Streptomyces collinus Tu 365: one gene and its partner. The protein of the gene in region 1 interacts with the protein of each later gene in a pairwise test. Links are inferred from orthologs where the notes say so. Each region holds a gene or a part of one and is shown on either strand. Other genes may lie near its edges.

The links.
Region 2: the proteins of rlmN (region 1) and ftsZ interact in binary tests that used the Escherichia coli proteins (3 or more experiments, as listed by UniProt). The link is inferred for Streptomyces collinus Tu 365 from one-to-one orthologs.

Annotation. Positions count from the first base shown.
Region 1 is NC_021985.1:6,083,343-6,097,687, forward strand. What follows is about bases 4,550-7,321. They hold rlmN (23S rRNA (adenine(2503)-C(2))-methyltransferase RlmN), read left to right. Parts: upstream 4,550-5,268; coding sequence 5,269-6,375; downstream 6,376-7,321. Other genes in these bases: B446_RS39290 (tetratricopeptide repeat protein), read left to right, coding at 4,550-5,056; B446_RS26575 (thiamine ABC transporter substrate-binding protein), read left to right, coding at 6,588-7,321. Outside these bases: fxsT (FxSxx-COOH system tetratricopeptide repeat protein), read left to right, coding at 1-1,900; B446_RS26560 (hypothetical protein), read left to right, coding at 2,343-2,642; more of B446_RS39290, read left to right, coding at 3,698-4,549; more of B446_RS26575, read left to right, coding at 7,322-7,670; B446_RS26580 (ABC transporter permease), read left to right, coding at 7,712-9,313; B446_RS26585 (ABC transporter ATP-binding protein), read left to right, coding at 9,313-10,335; B446_RS26590 (maleylpyruvate isomerase family mycothiol-dependent enzyme), read left to right, coding at 10,360-11,157; B446_RS26595 (LAETG motif-containing sortase-dependent surface protein), read right to left, coding at 11,713-12,405; B446_RS26600 (LOG family protein), read right to left, coding at 12,569-13,693; B446_RS26605 (VOC family protein), read right to left, coding at 13,732-14,139; B446_RS26610 (hypothetical protein), read right to left, coding at 14,260-14,345.
Region 2 is NC_021985.1:2,528,819-2,543,224, reverse strand. The notes cover bases 2,169-5,001. They hold ftsZ (cell division protein FtsZ), read left to right. Parts: upstream 2,169-2,897; coding sequence 2,898-4,106; downstream 4,107-5,001. Other genes in these bases: B446_RS10860 (YggS family pyridoxal phosphate-dependent enzyme), read left to right, coding at 4,838-5,001; pgeF (peptidoglycan editing factor PgeF), read left to right, coding at 4,103-4,831; B446_RS10875 (cell division protein FtsQ/DivIB), read left to right, coding at 2,169-2,619. Outside these bases: putative lipid II flippase FtsW, read left to right, coding at 1-703; murG (undecaprenyldiphospho-muramoylpentapeptide beta-N-acetylglucosaminyltransferase), read left to right, coding at 710-1,798; more of B446_RS10875, read left to right, coding at 1,825-2,168; more of B446_RS10860, read left to right, coding at 5,002-5,557; B446_RS10855 (cell division protein SepF), read left to right, coding at 5,686-6,327; B446_RS10850 (YggT family protein), read left to right, coding at 6,377-6,664; B446_RS10845 (DivIVA domain-containing protein), read left to right, coding at 6,720-7,898; ileS (isoleucine--tRNA ligase), read right to left, coding at 8,074-11,217; B446_RS40940 (TraR/DksA family transcriptional regulator), read left to right, coding at 11,816-13,441; lspA (signal peptidase II), read left to right, coding at 13,508-14,143; B446_RS10820 (RluA family pseudouridine synthase), read left to right, coding at 14,213-14,406. UniProt on the Escherichia coli protein: Essential cell division protein that forms a contractile ring structure (Z ring) at the future cell division site. The regulation of the ring assembly controls the timing and the location of cell division.

The DNA of each region.
Region 1 (14,345 bases):
CGCCGTCCAACGCCGCAACCCGCAGGCCGTCACCCTGCTGAACGCCATGGCCTGGCTGGCACCCGAGGACATCCCCCGCACTCTGCTCGCCCCGCTCTGCCCCGACCCGCTCGCCCTCGGCGAGGCCCTGGGCACGCTGTACGCCTACAACATGATCGCCTACAGCGCCGATCGCCAAGCCATCAGCGTCCACCGTCTCGTGCAGACCGTCCTGCGCCACCAGCCCGCCGACTCCGACAGCTACGTGCCTGGCCGGCGAGACGCCGAACACCTCATCCAACACGCCACGTCGGGCGAGGACACGGACACGGACACCTTTCAGTGGGAACAGCTCCTGCCTCACGTCGTCGCAGTCGCCGACTCCACACCGTTCCGTAGCCCGGCATCGACCGACACCGCCAACGCCTACCAGGCCGCCGCCCAGTATCTGTCCCGGCAGGGACGCGAGGCCCACACCATTCCCCTGCGCACAGCCGTCCTCACCCAACACGAGCAGGTCCTGGGCGACACCCACCCCCACACCCTGACCAGCCGCAACAACCTCGCCAGCGCCTACCGGGCGGTAGGAGACCTGGGACGAGCCATCCCCCTGTACGAGGCCACCCTCGCCCAGCGCGAGCAAGTCCTGGGCGACACCCACCCCCACACCCTGGTTAGCCGCAACCACCTCGCCAGCGCCTACCGGGCGGTAGGAGACCTGGGACGAGCCATCCCCCTGTACGAGGCCACCCTCGCCCAGTTCGAGCAGGTCCTGGGCGACACCCACCCCGACACCCTGGCCAGCCGCAACGACCTCGCCAGCGCCTACGAGTCGGCGGGGGATCTGGGACGAGCCATCCCCCTGCACGAGGTCACCCTCGCCCAGTACGAGCAGGTCCTGGGCGACACCCACCCCCACACCCTGACCAGCCGCAACAACCTCGCCTACGCCTACCGGGCGGTAGGGGATCTGGGACGAGCCATCCCCCTGTACGAGGCCACCCTCGCCCAGCGCGAGCAGGTCCTGGGCGACACCCACCCCCAGACCCTGACCAGCCGCAACAACCTCGCCTACGCCTACCGGGCGGTAGGGGATCTGGGACGAGCCATCCCCCTGTACGAGGCCACCCTCGCCCAGGGCGAGCAGGTCCTGGGCGACACCCACCCCGACACCCTGGCCAGCCGCAACAACCTCGCCAGCGCCTACGAGTCGGCGGGGGATCTGGGACGAGCCATCCCCCTGTACGAGGCCACCCTCGCCCAGTACGAGCAGGTCCTGGGCGACACCCACCCCCACACCCTGGCCAGCCGCAACAACCTCGCTTACGCCTACCGGGCGGCGGGGGATCTGGGACGAGCCATCCCCCTGCACGAGGCCACCCTCGCCCAGTGCGAGCAGGTCCTGGGCGACACCCACCCCCACACCCTGACCAGCCGCAACAACCTCGCCAGCGCCTACCAGGCGGTAGGGGACCTGGGACGAGCCATCCCCCTGCACGAGGCCACCCTCGCCCAGTACGAGCAGGTCCTGGGCGACACCCACCCCCAGACCCTGACCAGCCGCAACAACCTCGCCAGCGCCTACCAGGCGGTAGGGGACCTGGGACGAGCCATCCCCCTGCACGAGGCCACCCTCGCCCAGCGCGAGCAGGTCCTGGGCGACACCCACCCCGACACCCTGACCAGCCGCAACAACCTCGCCAGCGCCTACCGGGCAGTCGGGGACCTGGGACGAGCCATCCCCCTGCACGAGGCCACCCTCGCCCAGTACGAGCAGGTCCTGGGCGACACCCACCCCCACACCCTGACCAGCCGCAACAACCTCGCTCGTGCTCGCCAAGCCGACCAAGCTGTACAGCAAAGGAGTACAGCAACCTCAACGGCCGCAGATGAAGGTCAGCAGCCGTCTACGGCCGATTGACCAGCCCAACAGACCTCAATGGCCGCTCAGCCGATAGTTCGGGACGACGGGGTGGTCGCCAAGGTGCCACTTATACGCTGCCGCCGTAGCGCCGCTCAGGCCGCCGGGGGCACAGCTAGGTTGCCGAGCGCGCCGAAGCTGGGCCGTCTCTGGGTCGTCCGAGGCCGCTCGGCAGTGGCCAATGACGACCAACGACGGCCACCAAGCGCACGTGCCCACCGCCTCTGAGCAGCGAAAACGCAGGTCGCCAAGATCCCCGACAAGACCCAGGGCAAGAAGACATGCCCTTGACTCGCCTATGAGTCGACGTCTGCGTGCACCCGGGCGCACCCCGAAGTGCGCCAAATCTGACTCGTGTTGAGCGACATGTCCCTACTCTGGGGCGCACGGATGCTCGGGGCGCGCTCCGGGGAAAGCCTGTGTGAGACGGGGGACGGCAAGGATGGGGCAGCGCATTGTGCAGGCCGTGTGGCGTCGCGTGGACGAGGCTGGGCGGGCTGAGCTGGAGCGCGCGGTGCGCGAACAAGCCGGCGATCCGGAGGGCCTGGACACAGCGGCAGCGCTCCGGGCGGTCCTGAAGCAGGCGCTGCGGAATTATCCCGAGTCGTCTGAGCAATTGGCCACTCTGGCGCCCGTACCGGCGGCGGGCTCGGTGACCATCTCAACGTCCGGTGAAAAGTCGATCGCCACCCTGCACATCGGGACTGCGATCACCGGGGACGGCCACACGCCGCGCCTATGAGCGGAAACGAGCCCCAGTCCTCGCGAGGAAGCTCGTTTGATGCAAGGGGGAAGGGGTCGATCGCCGCCCAGCACATCGGTATCGCGATTACCGGGGATGTGTTGCCGTCAGAGTCCCCGGACGCGCCGAAGAAGACGGAGGCTGCGCCTGGGACATCCAACCTTCCGGAAGGGGGGTTGTGTCTGGGACGTACGGAGGAGCTGGCCGAGCTGCGGCGGATGTTGACGAGCCAAGGTGAGGGCTCGATCACACAAAGCGGTGCAGTGCACGGCCTGGGCGGAGTCGGTAAGACAGCGCTCGCCCTGCACTACGCCCACCACCACATTCACCTCGGTGACTATTCACTTGTGTGGTGGATCGACGCAATGTCCCCAAACTCCATCGAGCAGTCCTTGGCCACACTCGCCGAGCGATTAGTGCCTGGCTGGGCAGCTGGCGCAGAGTCAGCGTCGCGGGTGGCGTGGGCGTTGCAGTGGCTTACCTGGCACCCAGGCTGGCTGTTGGTGTACGACAACGTCGAGAATCCGCGGGACCTATCCCCGTACACAGGCGCCTTGCACGGCGGGCATCATCTGGCCACCAGCCGCCGCACCACGGGATGGCCTGACCATGCGCCCACCCTGGCGCTGGGCATACTCGGCGCTGATGATGCCACCAACCTGTTGTGCCGACTCGCGTTTAAGGGCGGGAGTACGACAGCGCGGGAGCGGGCCGATGCAGCTGTGCTCGCTGCTGAGCTGGGTTTCCTGCCGTTGGCGTTGAAACAAGCGGGAGCCTACCTCTGCCAAAATCGCGGTATCTCCATCGACGCCTACCGTCGCCGGCTGCAGACGAACATGCGGGAGGCCGCGGACGGCATCGATGCCGAACGCACCGTCGCCCGCGTCTGGCACGTCACCCTAGACGCCTTGAGGAAGGCCGATCCACTCGCAGTGAGCCTGCTCGAAGTGGCTGCGTGGCTGGCGCCAGAGAACATCCCGCACTCTCTGCTCACCCCGTCCGACAGCCCACCACACCAAATCGCTAAGGCAATTGGGACCCTAGCCGCTTACAGCATGGTCACTGATAGCGGTACCACCGTCACCCTCCACCGCCTGGTCCAGACCGTCCTGCGGACAGCAACCCCGCGCCACTGGTGGTCCAAGGCGTGGAGACGCCGCCTCCCGCGAGGACGCGCTCAAGCGGAACGCGCTCTCCTACGCGCCCTTTCCTCGCCGACAAGCCAAGAAACAGCGGATGAGATCAGGTGGGACTCTCTCACACCGCACCTGGTCGCCCTCGCCGCCACCACTCCGGCGGGACACCCCGCCGCCATCCCGCTCGTCAACGCATACAGCATCGCTGCTCACCGTCTCCACCAGCAGAGTCACACTGCTCGCGCCATCCCCTTACTGCTGACCATCGTCGCCCAGCGCAAGCAGTCCCTCGGCGACACCCACCCCCACACTCTGACCAGTCGCAACGACCTCGCCCTCGCCTACCAGGACGCAGGAGACCTCGACCGCGCCATCCCCCTGCTCCAAACCACCCTCGCCCAACGCGAGCGGACCCTAGGCGACGCTGCCTCCGACACCCTGACCAGTCGCAACGACCTTGCCCTCGCCTACCAGGACGCAGGAGACCTCGACCGTGCCATCCCCCTGCTCCAGACCACCCTCGCCGAACGCGAGCACTCCCTCGGTAACGCCCATCCCGACGTGCTGACCAGTCGCAACAACCTTGCCCTCGCCTACCAGGACGCAGGAGACCTCGACCGCGCCATCCCTCTCTTACAGATCGTCCTCGCCCAACGTGAGCACTCTCTCGGTAACGCCCATCCCCATGCGCTGGCCAGCCGCAACGACCTTGCCCTCGCCTACCAGGACTCAGGAGACCTCGACCGCGCCATCCCCCTGCTCCAGACCACCCTCGCCGAACGCGAACGGATTCTCGGCGACACCCATCCCCATGCGCTGGCCAGCCGCAACGACCTTGCCCTCGCCTACCAGGACGCAGGAGACCTCGACCGCGCCATCCCCCTGCTCCAGACCACCCTCGCCGAACGCGAACGGATTCTCGGCGACACCCATCCCCATGCGCTGACCAGCCGCAACAACCTCGCCCTCGCCTACCAGGACGCAGGGCACCTCGACCGCGCCATCCCCCTGCTCCAGACCACCCTCGCCGAACGCGAACGGATTCTCGGCGACACCCACCCCCACACGCTGACCAGCCGCAACAACCTCGCCCTCGCCTACCAGGACGCGGGGCACCTCGACCGCGCCATCCCCCTGTACCAAGCCGCCCTCACCCAGCGTGAGCAGGTCCTGGGCGACGCCCACCCCGACACCGTGGCCAGCCGCAACAACCTCGCCAGCGCCGTAAAGCTGCGACTCTGCGGCAACCAGAGACAGGAACCTCAGCAACCGGCCTAGACCATCAGCCCGCCTCAAACCCAGCCGAACACTCGGCGTGTCCGTTCCCGACCACTCCCTGTCAGAACAGAGCAGAGGTCCATTCACGTGATCGCGAATGGACCTCTGAGGTGCGTACAGCAGCGGAGTGCAGCAGAGGCTATGCCTCTTGCTGGCCGTCCTCGCCCCCGGCTCAGGCCGCCCGACAGATGATCTGCGACACTGATAGAGCCATGCCTATTCCCGGAGAACTCACCTTTGTCGCGCCGCGCGGAGCCAAGAAGCCGCCGCGGCACCTTGCCGATCTCTCGCCTGCCGAGCGCAAGGACGTCGTGGCCGAGATCGGTGAGAAGCCGTTCCGTGCCAAGCAGCTGTCACAGCACTACTTCGCGCGGTACGCGCACGACCCGGAGCAGTGGACCGACATCCCCGCCGGGGCGCGCGGCAAGCTGCAGGAAGCGCTGTTCCCCGAGCTGATGACCGTCGTGCGGCATCTGTCGACCGACCAGGGGACGACCCGCAAGACGCTGTGGCGGCTGTTCGACGGGACGCTGGTCGAGTCCGTGCTGATGCGCTACCCGGACCGGGTCACGATGTGCATCAGCTCGCAGGCCGGGTGCGGGATGAACTGCCCGTTCTGCGCGACCGGACAGGCGGGGCTCGACCGCAACCTGTCGACCGCCGAGATCGTGCACCAGATCGTCGATGGCATGCGCGCGCTGCGCGACGGCGAGGTGCCCGGTGGGCCCGCGCGCCTCTCCAACATCGTCTTCATGGGGATGGGCGAGCCGCTCGCCAACTACAAGCGCGTCGTGACGGCCATCCGGGCCCTCACCGACCCCGCGCCCGACGGGCTCGGCCTCTCGCAGCGCGGGATCACCGTGTCGACGGTCGGGCTCGTGCCGGCCATCCACCGGTTCGCCGACGAGGGCCTCAAGTGCCGGCTCGCGATCTCCCTGCACGCTCCCGACGACGAGCTTCGCGACACCCTCGTCCCCGTGAACACGCGGTGGAAGGTGCGCGAGGTGCTCGACGCCGGGTTCGAGTACGTGGAGAAGTCCGGGCGCCGGCTCTCCATCGAGTACGCCCTGATCCGCGACATCAACGACCAGGCCTGGCGGGGCGACCGGCTGGGCCGGCTGCTCAAGGGCAGGCCGGTGCACGTCAACCTCATTCCGCTGAACCCGACGCCCGGGTCGAAGTGGACCGCCTCGCGGCCCGAGGACGAGAAGGCCTTCGTCGAGGCCATCGCGGCACACGGGGTGCCGGTCACCGTCCGGGACACCCGTGGCCAGGAGATCGACGGTGCCTGTGGTCAGCTCGCCGCCACCGAGCGGTAACCTGACCCGGTCAGTACATCTTCATATTCCGACAGGGGAGCGCCACAGCGCTGAGAGTGCGGCAACCGGGCCGCAGACCCTCTGAACCTCGCCCAGGTCATTCTGGGTAGGAAGTTCGGTCACCACTCAAGCTGTTGCGCCCTGCCCGTGCTCCCCCGCGGAGCCCGGGCAGGGCCGCGTCTCTTCCTGGCCAACCCCCAGGAGGACAACCAGTGCACCACAAGACCTTCGTGGCCGCGGCGGTCGGGCTCGGCCTGGTCGCCATGTCCGCGCTCACCGGCTGCGGGTCGACGGACGCCAAGGGGTCCACGGACTCCAGGACCGTGACCCTGGTCAGCCACGACTCGTGGGCCGTCTCCAAGAACGTGCTCAAGGACTTCGAGAAGCGGTCCGGGTACAAGGTCCGGGTCCTCCCGAACGGCGACGCCGGCCAGGCCGTCAACAAGGCGATCCTGACCAAGGACAACCCGCAGGGCGACGTCTTCTTCGGAGTCGACAACACCCTGCTGTCCCGGGCCCTCGACAACGGCCTCTTCCAGCCCTACGAAGCCAAGGGGCTCGGCACCGTCGGCACGCAGTACCAGCTCGACAAGGCCAAGCACCGCGTCACCCCGATCGACTTCGGCGACATCTGCGTCAACTACGACAAGGCGTACTTCGAAAAGCACCGTCTGCAGCCGCCGCAGACCTTCGCCGACCTGGCCAAGCCCGCGTACAAGAACCTCCTCGTCACCGAGAACGCCGCCACCTCCTCGCCCGGCCTCGGCTTCCTGCTCGGCAGCGCCGCGAGCTACGGCGACCAGGGCTGGCCGGACTACTGGAAGAAGCTCAAGGCCAACGGCGTCAAAGTCGTCGACGGCTGGGAGCAGGCCTACTACCAGGAGTTCTCCGGCTCGTCCGAGGGCAGGAAGGCCGGCGGCGACCGACCGCTCGTCGTGTCCTACGCCTCCTCGCCGCCCGCCGAGGTGATCTACGCCAAGAAGCGCCCCAGCACCGCACCGACCGGCGTGGCGGGCGGCACCTGCTTCCGGCAGATCGAGTTCGCCGGACTGCTGAGCAACGCGCACAACACCAAGGGCGGCAAGGCGCTCGTCGACTTCCTGCTGTCCAAGGAGTTCCAGCAGGACATGCCGCTGAAGATGTTCGTGTACCCGGTGGTGAAGGGCGCGGCCGTACCCGCCGAGTTCACCGAGTACGGCCCGGTCGCCAAGAACCCGGAGACCCTGGCCCCCGGGAAGATCGCCGCCAACCGTGACCAGTGGGTCAAGTCGTGGACCTCACTCGTACTGAAGTAGCCCCCCGCGGCCGTACCAGGAGCGCGGCGCGGCTCGGCCTGATGGCCCTGCCCGTCGCGTTCTTCGCGGTGTTCTTCGCCTGGCCGGTGGCCGCGATCGTCGCGCGCGGACTGAAGGTGGACGGCGTCTGGCAGTTCGGCCGGATGACGGACGTCGTCACCCAGCCGGACATCCGGCACGTCCTGTGGTTCACCACCTGGCAGGCCCTGGCCTCCACCGCGCTCACCCTGCTGCTCGCGCTGCCCGCCGCCTACGTCTTCGCCCGCCTCGACTTCCCCGGCAGACAGCTGCTGCGGGCGGTCGTCACCGTCCCGTTCGTCCTGCCGACCGTCGTCGTCGGCACCGCCTTCCTCGCCCTCGTCGGGCGCGGCGGGCTGCTCGACGAGCTGTGGGGCGTACGCCTCGACACCACGGTGTGGGCGATCCTGCTGGCGCACGTCTTCTTCAACTACGCGGTCGTCGTCCGCACGGTGGGCGGGCTCTGGGCCCAGCTCGACCCGCGGCAGGAACAGGCGGCCCGGATGCTCGGGGCCTCACCCCTGCGCGCCTGGCGGAAGGTCACCCTGCCCGCGCTCGGGCCCGCCGTGGCCGCCGCCGCGCTGATGGTGTTCCTGTTCACCTTCACCTCCTTCGGCGTCGTGCAGATCCTCGGCGGCCCCACCTTCTCCACCCTCGAAGTGGAGATCTACCGGCAGACCTCCGAGGTCTTCGACCTGTCGACGGCCGCCGTCCTCACCCTCGTCCAGTTCGTCGCGGTCGGCGCGATCCTCGTCGTGCACGCCTGGACGGTACGGCGCCGGGAGACCGCGCTGCGCCTGGTGGACGCGGCCTCGACCGCCCGCCGGCCGCGCGGCGGCGGACAGTGGGCGCTGCTCTCCGGGGTCCTCACCACCGTCGTCCTTCTCATCCTGCTGCCGCTCGCCGTGCTGGTCCGGCGCTCCCTCGACGCGCCCGGCCTCGGCTACTACCGGGCGCTGACCGACTCCGACGGCGGCACCTTCCTCGTGGCACCGCTGCACGCCGTGTGGACCTCGCTCCAGTACGCGGCGGCCGCCACCGCCATCGCCGTGCTCGTCGGCGCTCTCGCCGCCGCCGCGCTGACCCGCCGGGACGCGGGGCGGCTGGTACGGGGCTTCGACGCGCTGCTGATGCTGCCGCTCGGCGTCTCCGCCGTGACCGTCGGCTTCGGTTTCCTGATCGCGCTCGACAAGCCGCCGCTGGACCTGCGCCAGTCGTGGATCCTGGTGCCGCTCGCCCAGGCGCTGGTCGGCGCCCCGTTCGTCGTACGGACCATGCTGCCCGTGCTGCGCGCCGTGGACGGGCGGCTCAGGGAGGCGGCAGCCGTGCTCGGCGCCTCGCCCTGGCGGGTGTGGCGGGAGGTCGACCTGCCGCTGGTGCGGCGGGCGCTGCTGGTCGCGGCCGGGTTCGCGTTCGCCGTGTCGCTGGGCGAGTTCGGGGCGACCGTGTTCATCGCCCGGCCCGACAACCCGACCCTACCGGTCGCCGTCGCCCGGCTGCTGAGCCGCCCCGGCGACCTCAACTACGGGCAGGCGATGGCCCTGTCCACGATTCTGATGGTGGTGTGTGCGGCCGCGCTGCTGGTCCTGGAACGGCTGCGCACCGACCGGACGGGGGAGTTCTGATGCTGCTGAGCCTCGACGCCGCGACCGTGCGCTTCGGCGGGCGGCCCGCGCTGGACGCGGTCGACCTCGGCGTCGCCGAGCACGAGGTGGTGTGCGTGCTCGGACCCAGCGGCAGCGGCAAGTCGACCCTGCTACGGGCGGTGGCCGGGCTGCAGCCCCTGGACGGCGGACGGGTGCTGCTCGACGGCCGGGACCAGTCGGGCGTGCCCGCGCACCGCCGGGGGGTCGGGCTGATGTTCCAGGACCACCAGCTCTTCCCGCAGCGGGACGTCGGCGGCAACGTGGCCTTCGGGCTGCGGATGCACGGTGTGGCGAAGGGCGAACGGGAGGCCGAGGTCGGGCAGTTGCTGGACCTGGTCGGGCTTCCGGGGGCGGCTCGGCGGGCGGTGACCGCGCTGTCCGGGGGCGAGCAGCAGCGCGTGGCCCTCGCCCGGGCGCTCGCGCCCCGCCCCCGGCTGCTCATGCTGGACGAACCCCTCGGCCAGCTCGACCGCTCGCTGCGGGAGCGGCTGGTGGTCGAACTCCGCGAGCTGTTCGGCCGGTTGGGCACGACCGTGCTGGCCGTCACGCACGACCAGGGCGAGGCGTTCGCGCTGGCCGACCGGGTCGTGGTGATGCGGGACGGCCGGATCGCCCAGTCCGGGACACCGCTGGAGGTCTGGCAGCGCCCGGCGGACGCGTTCGTGGCCCGTTTCCTCGGCTTCGACAACGTGGTCCCGGCGACGGTCGCGGACACGGCCGCCGTCACCCCCTGGGGCAAGCTGCCCGTGCCCGACGGCTCCGCCGAGGGCGCCCGGCATCTGCTCGTACGGCCCGCCGGGGTACGGCTCGTGGCGGCCGACGAGGGGCTGGCCTGCACGGTGGCCGCCCGCACCTTCAGGGGCACCCACGTGGCCGTACGTCTCCAGCCCCGCGACGGCGGCCCGCGCCTGGAGGCGGCCTGCGCGCTGCGGGACGCTCCGGCGGTGGGGGACGCGGTGGGTGCGCAGTTCGACGTGGCCGAAATCGTCGTGCTCGGATGATCACCGCGGCCTAGGGTGAGGCGCATGACCTTGCTCGCACATGACCGATACTGCGACGAAATCGCCCACCAGGTAACCGAGTTGAGAACGGTCGTGGTCTCCGGCACGGACCTCGCCGCCATCGTGCCGACCTGTCCGGACTGGTCGCTCGAAGACCTCGTGCGTCATATGGGGGGTGCGCTGCGCTGGGTGAACGCCCTGGTGCGCGAGCGGGCGCAGGCGGACATCCCGTTCGACCGGATCCCGCGGTGCGGGGGCCCGGAGGAGCGGGGTGACGCGGCCGCGCTGGCCGCGTGGCTGGGCGAGACCGGCGACCTGGTCGTGGAGGCCCTGCGCGAGGCCGGTCCCGACACCGAGGTGTGGAGCTGGGCCGGCATCCCGACCTCCGGCTTCTGGGCGCGGCGCATGGCCCACGAGATCACCGTGCACCGCGCCGACGCCACGCTCGCCGCCGGGCTGCCCTACGCGGTCGCGCCGGACATCGCCGCCGACGCGCTCGACGAGTGGCTCCAGGTCGTGGAGTGGGTGCAGCGCACCGCGTCCGACCCGTCGGCGGCCGAACTGCGCGGCCCGGGCCGCACCATCCATCTGCACGCCACCGACACCGAGCCGGACCTGAACGCCGAATGGCTCATCGAGCTGGGCGAGAACGGTGTCGCCTGGCGGCGCGGGCACGAGAAGGCCACGGTCGCCCTGCGCGGCGCGCTCACCCCGCTGCTGCTCGCCTTCTACCGGCGTCTGCCGCTGGACGCCCCCGGCCTCGAGGTGCTGGGCGAGCGCGAGGTACTGGAGTTCTGGCTGGAGCGCTCCTCGTTCGGCTGATCCGCGCGACGGGCGCCGCCGGCCTGCGGGCCATCCGCCGTCCGCGGGCCGGCCCCCGGGCGTGCGCGGCCCGTCGTCCGCCGGCCACCTGCCTGCGGGTCGTGCGCCGCCCGCCGACAGCCGGCCGCGCACCGCCCGCGCGCTCCTCGACCACCGGTCTCCGGCTGTCCGCCGGGCGTCGGCCGCCCGCGGGCTGCCTGCCTGTCGTCCGCGGTACCTTGACCGTCTGCCGTCTGCCGTCTGCCGTCTGCCGTCTGCCGTCTGCCGGCCGCGCGCCAGTTGTTCGCTGCCCCGCCGGTCGCCTGCCAGCCGGCCATCGCCTGCCGTCAGTCGACCGCGCTCCGCCCGCTGTGCTCCGTCCGCCGCGCTCCGCGCCGGCTGCACGCCGTCCGCCGCCCCACCAGCCACCCGCCGGTTGCCTGCCCGCCGGCGTCCGCTGCCTCACCGGTTGCCGTCCGCCGCCCGTCCCCCCGGACACACGACCGCGGCCCGTCCCCCGGGTATACGGGGACGGGCCGCGGCCCTGAAGGAGCGGTCGTGTCGTGAGGCGGAGCGTCAGCTGCCGGCCTTGGCTCCACGGCGGCGCATGCCGAAGTAGACCGCGCCACCGCCGACGACGACCAGGGCGCCCGCGACACCGGCGATCAGGCCGGTGTTGGAGTTGGCACCGGTCTCGGCCAGGTTCGAGTCACCGGTCGCCGGCGACGGCGCGTTGCTGGCCGGGGCCGCCGGGGCGGAGCTGGTGCTCTCGGAGGCCGACGGGGTCGGCGTCGAGGCCGGGGTGGACTTCGACGGCTTCGGCTTCGGCGACGGGGAGGCCGGCGCGGTCGGAGTCGAGGACTCCTCCTTCTTGCAGGCCGTGGACTGCGTCACCAGGTTCGGCGTGATGTCGTTGTCGACACGGCCGGCCTTGACGTGGACGCGGTAGGTGGCGTTCGGCTTCCAGGCCTCCTGGAAGGTGACCGTGGTGCCGTCGGCGGAGCCCTTGACCTTCTGCGGCTCGCCGACCTGCTTCGCGTCGGCACCGTTGTTCTCCAGGAACACGGTGATCTCGGCGGGGGTCGCGGAGGCGTCGTAGTCGGTCACGACGATGACGCCCTTGTCGCCGTCGCACTTGGCTTCGGCCTTGAACTCGCTGATGTTGCACGCGAGCGCCTGGCCGGCGACGCCGAGGGCGAGAGCGGCGGTGGCGGAGGCAACACCCAGGATGCGCACGGAACGGCGTGCACTGCGGCGGGTTATGGACAACGTTTGTCCTTTACAGAGTGCAGAACTGCGGGGGGTTTCGAGGGAGTTGAGACACCCGGTCGAGGCGAGGCCCCAACGCCCCCTGGAGTCTCACAGGTTTATAAGCGCTCCATAAGAGGTGTCAATGCATATGCCCGCAGCCACCGTTGACTTTACCTGCTTATTACCCGCAGAGACGTTTCAACGCCTCGGGGGCCTGCTCGATCCGGTCAACGAGGGCGATACGGGATTCCATCGCCCGTCCCGCCGCAAGTGACCGCAGCAGCGGCCAGGCCGGCAACTCCCGCGTCCAGTGACCCTCGTCCACCAGCACCATGGGCGTGGGCTCGCCCCGCGACTCGTAGTAGTTGGGAGTCGCGTTGTCGAAGATCTCCTGTACGGTGCCGGCGGCACCCGGCAGGAACACCACTCCGGCACCCGACCGGGCCAGCAGGCCGTCCTCGCGCACGGAGTTGGCGAAGTACTTGCCGATGTGCGCGGCGAAGGCGTTCGGCGGCTCGTGGCCGTAGAACCAGGTGGGGATGCCCACCGACTCCCCGCCGCCGGGCCAGCGTTCGCGCACCTCGAAGGCGGCTCGCGCCCAGTCGGTGACGGAGGGCCGGAACGAGGGGGACTTGGCGAGGACCAGCAACGCCTCCTCCAGCATGCCGTCCGCGAACGGCGCCGCGTACGCGCCGAGGTTGGCCGCCTCCATCGCGCCCGGTCCGCCGCCGGTGGCGACCGTGAAACCCGCGCGCGTCAACTGCCGTCCGAGACGGGCGGCTCCTGCGTACTCCATGGTGCCGCGGGCCATCGCGTGCCCGCCCATGACACCCACCACCCGTGCGCCGTCCAGGAGTTCGTCCAGGGCGTCGGAGACGGCGTCGTCGTGGATCGCGCGCAGCATCGAGGCGAAGATGTCGCCGTCGCTCCTGGTGCGCTGGAACCAGGCGTAGGCCCGGGCGTCCGGGGTCGCCTCGTAGCCCGCGCCGAGCGAGTCGAACAACTCGTCGGGTGTGTAGGCGAATCCGCGGTACGGGTCGAAGGGGAGCCCCGGGACGGGCGGGAACACCAGGGCCCCGGACGCGCCGACGCGGGAGGCCGCCTCGGGCTCCATCGGGCAGCCGAGGAAGACGGCGCCCGTGGTGTCGACGGTGAGCAGGGTCTCGGTACGGGCCGTCAGATCGACGGCCTGGACCCGGAACCGGGCCAGTGAGCCGTGCGTGGCGACCGCCTCGTCGAACTCGGCGAGCGTTTCTATCTCGCGGTCGTGGGCGGCTCGGTGCGGCTGGGCGGGTGTCGGATGCACCCGCCCATGCTAGGCACCCCGGGTCGAACGGGACGCGCTCAGCCCTGCACGGCGGCCGGGTCCATCCAGACGACCTCCCAGGTGTGGCCGTCGAGGTCGTCGAAGGAGCGGCCGTACATGAAGCCGAGGTCCTGGGTCTTGTCGCCGGCCGAGCCGCCCGCCGCGACCGCCTTCTCGACCAGCTCGTCCACCTTCTCGCGGCTCTCCGCGCTCAGGCAGATCAGCACCTCGCTGGTGCGGGTCGAGTCGGCGATCTCCTTCTTCGTGAACGTGGCGTAGTGCTGCTTGCTGAGCAGCATCGCGATGATCGTGTCGCTGATGGCCACGCAGGCGCACTCGTCGCTGGAGAACTGCGGGTTGATCGCGTAGCCGAGTTCGGTGAAGAACTTCTTCGACGTCTCGACGTCGTCGGTGGCCAGGTTCACGAAGATCATCTGCTGGTACATGGGGTTCCCTCCGGTGGTGCCGTCCGTGTCGTTCGGGTGGGTAGACACCGGCCCGGCGGGAAACTCATCGCCGCGCCGGCGACTTTCTTCCGGGCGCTCGGCGGAAAGTACCCGGGGGCCTCAGCGGGCCGACGGAAGCGCCGCCAGATCGGCGACGGCCACGGTGAGCGGTCCGAAGAGGACGAGCAGCGCGGCCGCGCGCAGCA
Region 2 (14,406 bases), 3.5 Mb from region 1 along the record:
GCTCGCCGGGGCGCCGACCCGGCTGTTCGCCGGGGTGCTGACCATCGCCGCCCTGATCGGCGGTGTCCTCATCAAGACCAGCCCCAACCGCATGGCCCGGCTGGCCTGCATCGGCGCCACCGAGCCCAAGGCCGGGGTGGCCGACTGCTGGCAGGCCGTGCACGGCATCTACGCCCTCGCCTCCGGCGGGCTCTTCGGATCCGGCCTCGGCGCGAGTGTGGAAAAATGGGGCCAACTGCCAGAAGCGCACACCGACTTCATCTTCGCCGTCACCGGTGAGGAACTGGGCCTGGCGGGGACGCTGTCGGTACTCGCCCTGTTCGCGGCTCTAGGCTATGCGGGTATCCGCGTGGCCGGATGCACGGAGGACCCCTTCGTGAGGTACGCCGCGGGAGGCGTGACCACGTGGATCACCGCTCAGGCGGTGATCAACATCGGTGCGGTGCTCGGCCTGCTGCCGATCGCCGGCGTCCCCCTCCCGCTGTTCTCCTACGGAGGGTCCGCCCTGCTGCCGACCATGTTCGCCATCGGGCTGCTGATCGCCTTCGCACGCGACGAGCCCGCTGCGCGGGCGGCGCTTGCGATGAGGCAACCTCGCTTTGGTAGAAAGCGGGCTGGAGGCGCCAGGATGGATCGGGGGCCTCGGAGATGGAACACGATGCGACGGCGCGCCTCGGTGGCGCGTACGTCCGGAGAGCGGTGAATTTCGGTGCATGTCGTACTCGCTGGTGGGGGGACCGCCGGCCACATCGAGCCCGCGCTCGCCCTCGCGGACGCCCTGCGCAGGCAGGACCCGACCGTGGGCATCACGGCCCTGGGCACGGAACGCGGACTTGAGACCCGACTCGTCCCGGAGCGCGGCTACGAGCTGGCGCTGATCCCCGCCGTGCCGCTGCCCCGCAAGCCCACGCCCGAGCTGATCACCGTCCCGGGCCGGCTGCGCGGGACCATCAAGGCGGCCGAGCAGATCCTGGAGCGCACCAAGGCGGACTGCGTGGTCGGCTTCGGCGGCTACGTCGCCCTGCCCGGCTACCTGGCCGCCAAGCGCCTCGGTGTGCCCATCGTGATCCACGAGGCCAACGCCCGCCCGGGCCTGGCCAACAAGATCGGCTCACGGTACGCGGCCCGGGTCGCCGTCTCCACGCCGGACAGCAAGCTGCGCGACGCCCGCTACATCGGCATCCCGCTGCGCCGCTCCATCGCCACCCTGGACCGCGCCGCCGTCCGCCCCGAGGCCCGCGCCCGCTTCGGCCTCGACCCCAACCTGCCCACGCTGCTCGTCTCGGGCGGCTCGCAGGGCGCACGGCGCCTCAACGAGGTCGTCCAGCAGGTCGCCCCGTGGCTCCAGCAGGCCGGCATCCAGATCCTCCACGCGGTCGGCCCGAAGAACGAACTGCCGCAGGTGCAGCAGATGCCGGGAATGCCCCCCTACATCCCGGTAAGTTACCTGGACCGGATGGACCTCGCGTACGCCGCGGCCGACATGATGCTCTGCCGCGCGGGCGCGATGACCGTCGCCGAACTCTCCGCCGTGGGTCTCCCGGCCGCCTACGTCCCGCTGCCCATCGGCAACGGCGAACAGCGGCTCAACGCCCAGCCGGTGGTCAAGGCCGGCGGCGGACTCCTGGTCGACGACGCGGAACTCACCCCGGAGTGGGTGCAGCAGACCGTCCTGCCCGTGCTCGCCGATCCGCACCGGCTGTACGAGATGTCCCGCGCCGCGGGCGAGTTCGGCCGCCGGGACGCCGACGAGCTGCTCGTCGGCATGGTGTACGAGGCGATCGCCTCGCGCCGTTAGGACCGTATGACGAAAGGGCTGTGAGCGTGGCCGGACCGACGACCGCCGAGCGCGGTGACCGCCAGCAGGAGTCGTCCGGCCCGCCGCCCGCGCGGTGGTCGGGCACACGCCGCCTCCGCGCCCTCGTCGTCCTGGCCGCCCTGCTGGTGCTTCTCGCGGGCGGCTGCGCCTGGTTGCTGTACGGCTCCTCGTGGCTGCGCCTGGAGCGCGTCTCGGTCTCCGGCACCCGGATGCTGACCCCCGCCGACGTGCGCGAGGCCGCCTCCGTGCCGGTCGGGGCGCCGTTGGTCTCCGTCGACACGGAGGCCGTCGAGGCCCGCCTGCGCCGGAAACTGCCCCGGATCGACACCGTCGACGTCGTCCGTTCCTGGCCGCACGGAATCGGTCTGAAAGTGACCGAACGCACCCCGGTGCTCCTTGTCCGAAAAGCCGGGACGTTCGTGGAAGTCGACGACGACGGTGTCCGGTTCGCCACGGTTTCGCAGGCGCCGAAAGGCGTTCCGGTACTGGAACTGACCGCGTCCCGTTCCGGTTCCGGCGCCGCGAGCTTCCGGCGCTTCGGCACCGACCGGCTGGTGCGCGAGGCCGTGCGGGTCGGCGGCGACCTGCCCGCGGCGGTGGCGCGGCAGACCCGGACCGTCAAAGTCGGCTCCTACGACGACATCTCACTGGAGTTGGGCGACGGGCGCTCGGTCGCGTGGGGCAGCGGCGAGGACGGCCGCGCCAAGGCACGGGCCCTCACAGCACTCATGAAAGCAGTTCCCGGCGCACGGCACTTCGATGTCAGCGTGCCCACCGCCCCTGCGTCATCGGGGAGTTGACGCACATCAGCGCAGGCCAGCACCCTGGTTGGGCACTGCTATGGCTGATCACATAGGGTGAAAAGAAAAACGGGAGGTTCGGCGTGTTCGTTGAACGGGCGCCACTTGTCGACTTAGTGTCCTGTTCAGAAGACTCCAGGGAACAGACACACTGGTAACCCTAAACTTCAAGGTTAGGGTTCGGGTCGGCGTTCGGACCGTCCCATTCGGCATCAGTCGTCCCGGTGCGGGGAACCGCCCCGCGGCGACAACGTAATTCGAGGCGAGAGGCCTTCGACGTGGCAGCACCGCAGAACTACCTCGCAGTCATCAAGGTCATCGGTGTCGGCGGCGGTGGTGTCAATGCCATCAACCGGATGATCGAGGTCGGTCTCAAGGGCGTCGAGTTCATCGCCATCAACACCGACGCACAGGCGCTGTTGATGAGCGACGCCGACGTGAAGCTCGACGTCGGCCGTGAACTCACCCGCGGACTCGGCGCCGGAGCCAACCCGGCCGTCGGCCGCAAGGCGGCCGAGGACCACCGCGAGGAGATCGAGGAGGTCCTCAAGGGGGCCGACATGGTCTTCGTGACGGCCGGTGAAGGCGGCGGCACCGGCACCGGCGGGGCGCCGGTCGTGGCCAACATCGCGCGCTCGCTGGGCGCCCTCACCATCGGCGTGGTCACGCGCCCGTTCACCTTCGAGGGACGGCGCCGCGCGAACCAGGCCGAGGACGGCATCGCCGAGCTGCGCGAGGAGGTCGACACCCTCATCGTCATCCCGAACGACCGGCTGCTGTCCATCTCGGACCGCCAGGTCTCGGTCCTGGACGCCTTCAAGTCGGCCGACCAGGTCCTGCTCTCCGGTGTCCAGGGCATCACCGACCTCATCACCACCCCCGGCCTGATCAACCTCGACTTCGCCGACGTCAAGTCGGTCATGTCCGAGGCCGGTTCCGCCCTCATGGGCATCGGCTCGGCCCGCGGCGACGACCGCGCGGTGGCCGCCGCCGAGATGGCGATCTCCTCGCCGCTGCTGGAGGCGTCCATCGACGGCGCCCGGGGCGTGCTGCTCTCCATCTCCGGCGGTTCGGACCTCGGCCTGTTCGAGATCAACGAGGCGGCCCAGCTGGTCAGCGAGGCGGCCCACCCCGAGGCCAACATCATCTTCGGCGCCGTCATCGACGACGCCCTCGGCGACGAGGTCCGGGTCACCGTGATCGCGGCCGGATTCGACGGCGGCCAGCCGCCGGCCCGCCGGGACAACGTCCTCGGCTCGGCCTCCTCCTCGCCGGCCCCGGCCCGCCGCGAGGAGCCCGCTCCGGCGCGGCAGCCGGAGAGCCGCCCGTCCTTCGGCTCGCTCGGCAGCGTGACGCCGAAGGAGGACCCGGAGCCGGCGCCCGAGCCGGTCGCCGAGATCCCGGTGGCCCCGCCGGTCCCGCCGTCGCCGCGGACCTACTCGGACAGCGCGGCCGAGGAGCTGGACGTGCCGGACTTCCTGAAGTGATAGGACAGCGCGAGAGCGTGAGCGGCGCGCACTTCGCCTTCACCGACCGGTGGGGCGGGGTGAGCGCCGCTCCGTATGAGGAGCTCAACCTCGGCGGGGCGGTCGGCGACGACCCCGGGTCCGTGCGCTCGAACCGGGAACGGGCGGCCGAGGCGCTCGGGCTCGACCCCGGACTCGTCGTCTGGATGAACCAGGTGCACGGCGCCGGCGTGGCCGTCGTGGACGAGCCCTGGGGCGCGCAGCCCGTGCCGGAGGTCGACGCCCTCGTCACCACCCGCCGGGGGCTCGCCCTGGCGGTCCTCACCGCCGACTGCGTACCGGTCCTGCTGGCCGACCCGGTCGCCGGCGTCGTGGCCGCCGCGCACGCCGGGCGGCCCGGCATGATCAAGGGGGTCGTCCCCGCCGCCGTACGGGCCATGACCGAACTCGGCGCCGAGCCGGGCCGGATCGTCGCCCGCACCGGCCCCGCCGTGTGCGGCCGGTGCTACGAGGTGCCGGAGGCGATGCGCGCCGAGGTGGCCGCCGTCGAGCCGGCGGCGCACGCCGAGACGAGCTGGGGCACACCGGCGGTCGACGTGGGCGCCGGCGTGCACGCCCAGCTCGAACGGCTCGGGGTGGACGACCGGGCGCAGTCTCCGGCGTGCACGCTGGAGTCGGGCGACCTCTTCTCCTACCGGCGCGACCGCACCACCGGGCGGCTCGCCGGTTATGTCTGGCTGGACTGATGGGGCATGACGGAACGTAAGGCAGAACTCGCCGCGAATCTGGCGAAAGTGGAGCAGCGCATCGCCGCCGCCTGTGCGGCGGCCGGGCGCGAGCGGGACGAGGTGACCCTGATCGTGGTCACCAAGACGTACCCGGCGAGCGACGTGCGGATCCTGTCGGAGCTCGGTGTGCGTCACGTGGCCGAGAACCGGGACCAGGACGCCGCCCCGAAGGCCGCCGCCTGTGCGGATCTGCCCTTGAAGTGGCACTTTGTCGGACAATTGCAGACCAACAAAGTCCGTTCCGTGGTGGGTTATGCCGATGTGGTGCAGTCCATCGACCGGGACCGGTTGGTGACCGCGCTGTCGAAGGAGGCCGTGCGGACGGGGCGCGAGGTGGGCTGTCTGGTCCAGGTCGCGCTCGACGCGGGCGAGCGCGAGCGGGGCGAGCGCGGAGGCGTCGCGCCCGGCGGGATCGGGGAGTTGGCCCGGCTCGTGGCCGAGGCGCCCGGGCTGCGGCTCGACGGACTGATGACCGTCGCTCCGCTCACCGGGGAATACGCGGGACGCGAACAGGCGGCGTTCGGACGGCTCATGGATTTGTCGACCGACCTGCGCCGGACCCATCCGGCTGCAACCATGGTGTCCGCAGGGATGAGTGCGGACCTCGAACAGGCCGTGGCCGCCGGAGCGACACATGTGCGCGTCGGCACCGCGGTACTCGGAGTCCGACCCAGGCTCGGGTAACGTCGCCAAGAAGTCGGACCACAGCAGAAAATATGGTCAATGTCCGCCCAGGCGGGCGCAACGACCTCGTGGATCGCGGGCACTTGGCAGTCGTCACCCGATCCACCACAGAGCGGAGGACTCAGAGCATGGCCGGCGCGATGCGCAAGATGGCGGTCTACCTCGGCCTCGTGGAGGACGATGGGTACGACGGCCGTGGATTCGACCCCGACGACGACTTCGAGCCCGAGCTGGACCCGGAGCCCGAGCGGGAGCACCGACGGCATGAACCGTCACACCAGTCGCATGGCGCGCACCAGTCCCAAAGGGACGAAGAGGTGCGAATCGTGCAACCGCCCGCGCCGCGCGAGCCGGTGGCCCGAGCGACTGCGCTCGCCGCGGAATCCAGCCGTCCGGCGCGCATCGCGCCCGTGGCATCCATCACACAAGAACGTCAGTCCCTGGAGAAGAACGCGCCGGTGATCATGCCCAAGGTCGTGTCCGAACGAGAGCCGTACCGGATCACCACGCTTCACCCCCGGACCTACAACGAGGCCCGTACCATCGGGGAACACTTCCGTGAGGGCACCCCGGTGATCATGAATCTCACTGAGATGGATGACACAGACGCCAAGCGACTTGTCGACTTTGCGGCCGGTTTGGTGTTTGGTCTTCACGGCAGCATCGAGCGGGTGACGCAGAAGGTGTTCCTGTTGTCGCCTGCTAACGTCGATGTCACGGCGGAGGACAAGGCCCGCATCGCAGAGGGCGGGTTCTTCAACCAGAGCTGAGACGTACCACCGGAGAAGGCACGGAACAGGGGAGAGGGAAAGCCAGACCATGAGCGTGTTCGCGCAGGTGATCTACATCGCGCTGATGGTGTTCCTCGTCGTGCTGATCTTCCGGCTGGTCATGGACTACGTCTTCCAGTTCGCCCGCTCGTGGCAACCCGGCAAGGCGATGGTGGTCATCCTGGAGGCCACCTACACTGTCACCGATCCACCGCTGAAGCTTCTGCGGCGGTTCATCCCGCCGCTGCGTCTCGGGGGCGTGGCGCTCGACCTGTCCTTCTTCGTACTGATGATCATCGTCTGGATCCTCATCTCCGTCGCACAGAGATTCGTGTGATGAGGATGGACGATACGGTCTTGCCGACTGCCGATGACTACGTTGAGGTGAAGAGATGCCGTTGACCCCCGAGGACGTGCGGAACAAGCAGTTCACGACCGTCCGCCTCCGAGAAGGCTATGACGAGGACGAGGTCGATGCCTTCCTCGACGAGGTCGAAGCCGAGCTGACCCGTCTGCTCCGCGAGAACGAGGACCTGCGCGCCAAGCTGGCCGCGGCCACGCGCGCTGCTGCGCAGAACCAGCAGAACATGCGCAAGCCTCCGGAGCAGGACCAGCCGCATCCTCAGCAGCAGGGCATGCGAGGTCCCGGCGCGCCGGTGCCCGCCGGCATATCGGGCCCGCCGCAGCAGCAGATGGGTGGCCCCATGGGTGGCCCGCCCCAGCTGCCGAGCGGTGCCCCGCAGCTGCCTGCCGGCCCCAGCAGCCAGGGCGGCCCGCAGGGTCAGGGTCCGATGGGTCAGGGTCCGATGGGTCAGGGCCCCATGGGCCAGGGTCCGATGGGTCAGGGTCCGATGGGCCAGGGTCCGATGGGTCAGGGCCCCATGGGCGGTCAGCCGCCCATGCAGCAGCAGATGGGTGGCCCGATGGGCGGCCCCATGGGCGGTCCGATGGGCGGCCCCGGTCAGGGTCCCGGTGGCGACAGCGCCGCGCGTGTCCTCTCGCTGGCCCAGCAGACCGCCGACCAGGCGATCGCCGAGGCCCGCTCCGAGGCCAACAAGATCGTCGGTGAGGCCCGCAGCCGCGCCGAGGGTCTGGAGCGTGACGCCCGTGCCAAGGCCGACGCCCTGGAGCGGGACGCGCAGGAGAAGCACCGCGTCGCGATGGGCTCCCTGGAGTCCGCCCGCGCCACGCTGGAGCGCAAGGTCGAGGACCTGCGCGGCTTCGAGCGCGAGTACCGCACGCGTCTGAAGTCGTACCTCGAGTCCCAGCTGCGTCAGCTGGAGACCCAGGCCGACGACTCCCTGGCGCCGCCGCGCACTCCGGCCACCGCGTCCCTGCCGCCGTCCCCGGCGCCCTCGATGGCTCCGGCCGGCGCGAGCGCCCCGTCCTACGGCGGAAACCAGGGAATGGGCGGCCCGTCCGCGCCGTCCGCCCCGTCCTACGGCGGCCAGCAGCAGATGACCCCCGCGATGACCCAGCCCATGGCTCCGGTCCGTCCGCAGGGTCCGTCCCCGATGGGCCAGGCGCCCTCGCCGATGCGCGGGTTCCTGATCGACGAGGACGACAACTGAGTATCGAGCACTAGTACGACAAGGGCGTCGGCAGCGTTCATCGAGGGCGGGGCCCCGGACTTCGGTCCGGGGCCCCGCCCTTTTACGCGTGTTGAGCCGGGTGCGCCGGACATGCGCACCCACGCGAAGGGCCCGGCCCCCCGAGCAGGGGGCCGGGCCCTTCGCGTGGTCCCGCTTACGCCTTGCGCAGCCGGAAGACGAGGGACAGACCCTCGTCGGTGAACGGCTCACCGAAGCCGGCGTCCGCCTCGCCCTGGGCGAAGTCGGTCGCCAGGACCTCCTCGGCGATCAGCCCGCTGTGCTCGGCCAGGGCCGCGACGACCGCCGGGTCCGTGGAGGTCCAGCGCAGGGCGATCCGGTCGGCGACGTCCAGGCCGCTGTTCTTGCGGGCCTCCTGGATCAGCCGGATCGCGTCACGGGCCAGGCCCGCCTGCCGCAGCTCCTCGGTGATCTCCAGGTCCAGCGCCACGGTGGCACCGGAGTCGGAGGCCACCGACCAGCCCTCGCGCGGGGTCTCCGTGATGATCACCTCGTCGGGGGCGAGGGCGACCGTCTCGCCGTCGACCTCCACCGACGCCGTGCCCTCGCGCAGCGCCAGCGACAGCGCGGCGGCGTCGGCGGCGGCGACGGCCTTGGCCACGTCCTGCACCCGCTTGCCGAACCGCTTGCCCAGCGCGCGGAAGTTGGCCTTGGCGGTGGTGTCCACCAGCGAGCCGCCGACCTCGGACAGCGAGGCCAGGGAGGAGACGTTCAGCTCCTCGGTGATCTGGGCGTGCAGCTCCCGGTCCAGGGCCTCGAAGCCGGTCGCGGCGATCAGCGCCCGGGACAGCGGCTGGCGGGTCTTGACGCCCGACTCCGCGCGCGTGGCACGGCCCAGCTCCACCAGCCGGCGGACCAGGACCATCTGCTTCGACAGCTCCGGGTCGATGGCGGAGAGGTCCGCCTCCGGCCAGGGGGCCAGGTGCACGGACTCCGGGGCGCCCGGCGTCACCGGCACGACCAGGTCCTGCCACACCCGCTCGGTGATGAACGGGGTGATCGGGGCCATGAGCTTGGTGACCGTCTCCAGCACCTCGTGCAGCGTGCGCAGCGCGGCCTTGTCGCCTTGCCAGAAACGGCGGCGCGAACGGCGGACGTACCAGTTGGACAGGTCGTCGACGAACGCGGACAGCAGCTTGCCGGCGCGCTGGGTGTCGTACGCCTCCAGGGCCTGGGTCACCTGGTCGGTGAGCGCGTGCAGCTCGGACAGCAGCCAGCGGTCGATCAGCGGGCGCTCGGCCGGGGCCGGGTCCGCCGCTGACGGCGCCCAGTCCGACGTACGGGCGTACAGGGCCTGGAAGGCCACCGTGTTCCAGTACGTCAGCAGGGTCTTGCGGACGACCTCCTGGATGGTGCCGTGACCGACCCGGCGGGCCGCCCACGGGGAGCCGCCGGCCGCCATGAACCAGCGCACCGCGTCCGCGCCGTGCTGGTCCATCAGCGGGATCGGCTGCAGGATGTTGCCCAGGTGCTTGGACATCTTGCGGCCGTCCTCGGCGAGGATGTGGCCGAGGCAGACGACGTTCTCGTACGACGACCGGTCGAACACCAGGGTGCCGACGGCCATCAGCGTGTAGAACCAGCCGCGGGTCTGGTCGATCGCCTCGGAGATGAACTGGGCCGGGTAGCGGCTCTCGAACAGCTCCTTGTTCTTGTACGGGTAACCCCACTGGGCGAACGGCATCGAACCCGAGTCGTACCAGGCGTCGATGACCTCGGGAACCCGTACGGCGGTCTTCCCGCAGCCGTCGTGACGGCAGGCGAAGGTGACCTCGTCGATGTAGGGGCGGTGCGGGTCGAGGCCCGACTGGTCGGTGCCGGTCAGCTCGGTCAGCTCCGCGCGGGAGCCGACACAGGTGAGGTGGTCGTCCTCGCAGCGCCAGATCGGCAGCGGGGTGCCCCAGTAGCGGTTGCGGGAGAGCGCCCAGTCGATGTTGTTGTTCAGCCAGTCGCCGTAACGGCCGTGCTTGACCGTGTCCGGGAACCAGTTGGTCTTCTCGTTCTCCTGAATCAGGCGGTCCTTGATCGCCGTCGTCCGGATGTACCAGGAGGGCTGCGCGTAGTACAGCAGGGCGGTGTGGCAGCGCCAGCAGTGCGGGTAGCTGTGCTCGTACGGCAGGTGCCGGAAGAGCAGGCCGCGCTGCTTGAGGTCCTCGGTGAGCTGCTCGTCGGCCTTCTTGAAGAAGACGCCGCCGACCAGCGGCAGGTCCTCCTCGAAGGTGCCGTCGGGGCGGACCGGGTTCACCACGGGCAGGCCGTAGGAGCGGCAGACCTTGAGGTCGTCCTCACCGAAGGCGGGGGACTGGTGGACCAGACCCGTGCCGTCCTCGGTGGTGACGTAGTCGGCGTTCACCACGTAGTGGGCGGGCGCCGGGAACTCGACCAGCTCGAAGGGGCGCCGGTAGGTCCAGCGCTCCATCTCGGCGCCGGTGAAGGACTGCCCGGTGGTCTCCCAGCCCTCACCGAGCGCCTTGGCGACGAGCGGCTCGGCGACGACGACCTTCTCCTCGCCGTCGGTCGCGACGACGTAGGTGACCCCGGGGTGCGCGGCGACCGCCGTGTTGGACACCAGGGTCCACGGGGTCGTCGTCCACACCAGGAGCGCGGCCTCACCGGCGAGCGGGCCCGAGGTGAGCGGGAAGCGGACGTACACGGACGGGTCCACGACCGTCTCGTAGCCCTGGGCGAGCTCGTGGTCGGACAGGCCGGTGCCGCAGCGCGGGCACCACGGGGCGACGCGGTGGTCCTGGACCAGCAGGCCCTTGCCGAAGATCTCCTTCAGTGACCACCAGACCGACTCCACGTACTCGGGGTCCATGGTGCGGTAGGCGTCGTCCAGGTCGACCCAGTACCCCATGCGGGTGGTCAGCTCGGCGAAGGCGTCGGTGTGCCGGGTCACGGACTCGCGGCACTTGGCGTTGAACTCGGCGATGCCGTACGCCTCGATGTCCTGCTTGCCGGAGAAGCCCAGCTCCTTCTCCACCGCCAGCTCCACGGGCAGGCCGTGGCAGTCCCAGCCGGCCTTGCGGCCCACGTGGTAGCCGCGCATGGTGCGGAAGCGGGGGAAGACGTCCTTGAAGACGCGTGCCTCGATGTGGTGGGCGCCGGGCATGCCGTTGGCGGTGGGCGGCCCTTCGTAGAACACCCACTCCGGGCGGCCCTCGGACTGCTCCAGGCTCTTGGCGAAGATCTTCTGGTCGCGCCAGAAGTCGAGCACCGCGTGCTCAAGCGCGGGCAGGTCGACCTGGGCGGGCACCTGGCGGTACGTCGGCGCTGTCATCTGCGAGCATCCTCCAACGGACTTGCTGCCTTCCGTCGGAGGGACGAGAGCCTTCAATCGTCTACGCCGTGTGCGGCGCGCTCCCGCGGTACCACCCTCCTTGGCCCCTCGGCGTGCCGTACGCGCCGCTGGGCCCCCTCATTGGGGTCGCGAGCCGGTTCTACTCGCCGCGGGTCTTCACGGCTTTCTTCCGGCGGCTCCGGGGTGATCTTCACGTCGCGCTCGCCCCCGGGCTCACACCGTCCCCGGGTCGCTCTGGGCTGCGTACGTCGCTACTCGTCCCCATCCACGCTTTTCGCTCCGCCCAGTGTACGGCGCCGCGCGGACAGCGGCCGACCGCTTTTCGCGGCCCGCGCGGGCGTCCGGCCGGAGCGGGCCGGGTGACCCGGATGGCGCCGGGCGCGGCGACCGGCGTCGCGGCCGGGCGGACCTGCCGGATTACCCGGCGGGGAGCGGGGCACAACGGATGCAGGTCCGCTGCGCGGGGGGTGCGGGCGGGCGAATCGGGCGGTGTGCCCCGTTGCCGCGGGACTCAAGTCGATTTATCGTCCCAGCACGATTCGCGTGCAAGATCACAATATGTGAAGGGGCCGCGGCCATGGTGGCGAAGAAGACCGCCGTACAGCAGCCGGCGACCGGCCGCTCCCGGGGTGCGGACGCCCCCGGTACGGCCGCGTCCCCGGGCGGGCGCAAGCGGACCGGCCACGGGAAGGGCACGCACGCGGACGACGCCACGGCGGGCCGCGCCGAGCCGCTGCGGACGGTCCGGGGACCGGCTGGCAAGTCCTCCGGCGCAGGGCCGGGCACCGCCCCGGGTGGGGCGCCCCCCGGGGAGGAAAGCGGCCGGAAGCGGGGTAGTACTGCCGGGGCCGGGAAGAAGACTGCGGTCGAGGGGGCCGCGAAGACCGGCCCGACCGGCAGGGGGCCGGGCGGGAGAACGGCGGAGAAGCCGACGGACAAGCGGGCGGGGACGGCCGAGCGGGCGGCGGCCGGGGAACCGGCGACGGCCACGCCCGCATCGAAGAGGACGACGGCTGAGAAGGCGGCGCACGGCAGGACGGCCACCGGTAGGACGACGGCCGGTAAGGCGGCGGGGAAGGCGACGGACGGCAGGGCGGGCACCGGAACGGCGGGGACCGGGACGGCGACGGCGGGGAAGGCGGCGCAGGGCAAGGCGGGCACCGGAACGGCGGCGCACGGCGGGGTGGCCTCCGGGAAGTCGGGGACCGAGACGGCTGCGGAAGGCAAGGCGGGCTCGGGGAAGACGGCGGCCAAGACGGCGACGGCGAAGAAGGCGACGGGTGTGGGGTCGGCGGCCAAGAAGGCGGCGGCGAAGAAGGCGGGCGCCGAGGAGGTGGCCACCGGTGTGGCGGGCGCCGAGGAGGCGGTCCCCGGAGGAGCGGTCACCGGGGAGGCGGCGGCCGCCGAGGGGACGAGTCCTTCGGCCGCTCCGAAGCCGGCCGCCCGGAGGACGGCGGCGGCCAGGACGGCCGCGAGGAAGACGGCGGCCGAGAAGGCCGAGGGGGCGGCCGGGGGAGAGGCGAAGGCCGCCGGGAGGGCGGGCACCGGGAAGACGGCGGCCTCGAAGAGGACGGCCGCGCAGAGGACGGCCACCGGGAAGGCGGGCGGCGAGAAGGACGGCACCGGGAAAGCGGTCGCCGGGGAAGCCTCCGCGGGGGCGGCCCGGAAGAGCACGGCCAAGAAAGCGGGCGCGGCGCGGGCCGCGAAGCAGACGGGAGCCACGACAGTGGTTGCGAAGAAGACTCCTGGCACGGCCACGGCGGAGCAGGGCGCCGTTCCCAAGGCACGGCTCGCCGCGGTGGAGCCGGGCGAGCTGGCGGTGCGTCCCGGCGAGGACCCCTGGACCCCGGAGGAGGTCACCGAGGCCCGGGCCGAGCTCCAGTCCGAGGTGGAGCGGCTGCGGAACGAGATCAGCACCTCCGAGGCGTCCCTCGTGGGCCTGATGCGGGACTCCGGCGACGGCGCGGGCGACGACCAGGCCGACACCGGCACCAAGAACATCACGCGCGAGCACGAGATGGCGCTGGCCGCCAACGCGCGCGAGATGCTGACGCAGAACGAGCACGCCCTGGAACGGCTCGACGCGGGCACCTACGGCCTGTGCGAGAACTGCGGCAACCCGATCGGCAAGGCCCGCATGCAGGCCTTCCCCAGGGCCACACTCTGCGTCGAGTGCAAGCAGAAGCAGGAACGCCGCTCCTGAGCACCGGGGTCCGCCGGACCGTGCCGTAGTCTCGTCTCAGTCAGGCACCTAGGTTGAGGGACTCACGTGGCAGAGGCGGAGCGCATCATCGGTACGCCGGACACCCCGGACGACGGCGGCGAGCGGGCGGCGGCCGCCGGGACGCCCGACGGTCCGGGCGCGTCCGGACCGTCCGGCGCGGGCGAGCCGGCGGCGCCGGCAGGGCGGCGGACCGGACGCGGGCGCAGGATCGCCGTGCTGTTCGCGGTGGCCGCTTTCGCCTATGCCCTCGACCTGATCAGCAAGCTGCTCGTGGTCGCGAAGCTGGAGCACCGCGAGCCGATCCGGCTGGTCGGCGACCTGCTGGAGCTGCACGCCATCCGCAACCCCGGCGCGGCCTTCGGCTTCGGCGCGGCCTTCACGGTGATCTTCACCCTGATCGCGGCCGCCGTGATCGTCGTGATCATCCGCCTGGCGCGCAAGCTCTACAGCTTCCCCTGGGCGATCGCGCTCGGCCTGCTGCTCGGTGGCGCGCTCGGCAACCTCACCGACCGCGTCTTCCGGGCGCCCGGGATCTTCGAGGGCGAGGTCGTGGACTTCATCGCGCCCAAGGGCTTCGCGGTGTTCAACCTGGCCGACTCGGCGATCGTCTGCGGCGGCATCCTGATCGTGCTGCTGTCCTTCCGCGGCCTGGACCCGGACGGCACCGTCCACAAGGACTGAGCCCCGGGTCGTACCCGGTTGTCCACAGGCTCGTGCGGGGCCGTCGCGGCCGTCCGGCATACTCGACGGGTGAGCACGATTCCCGAGATCCGTACCCTGCCCGTGCCCGACGGCCTGGAGGGCGAGCGCGTCGACGCCGCCATCTCCCGCATGTTCGGCTTCTCCCGCACCAAGGCGGCGGACCTGGCCGCGGCCGGCAAGGTCCAGGTCGACGGGGCGGTGGTCGGCAAGTCGGAGCGGGTGCACGGAGGCGCCTGGCTCGA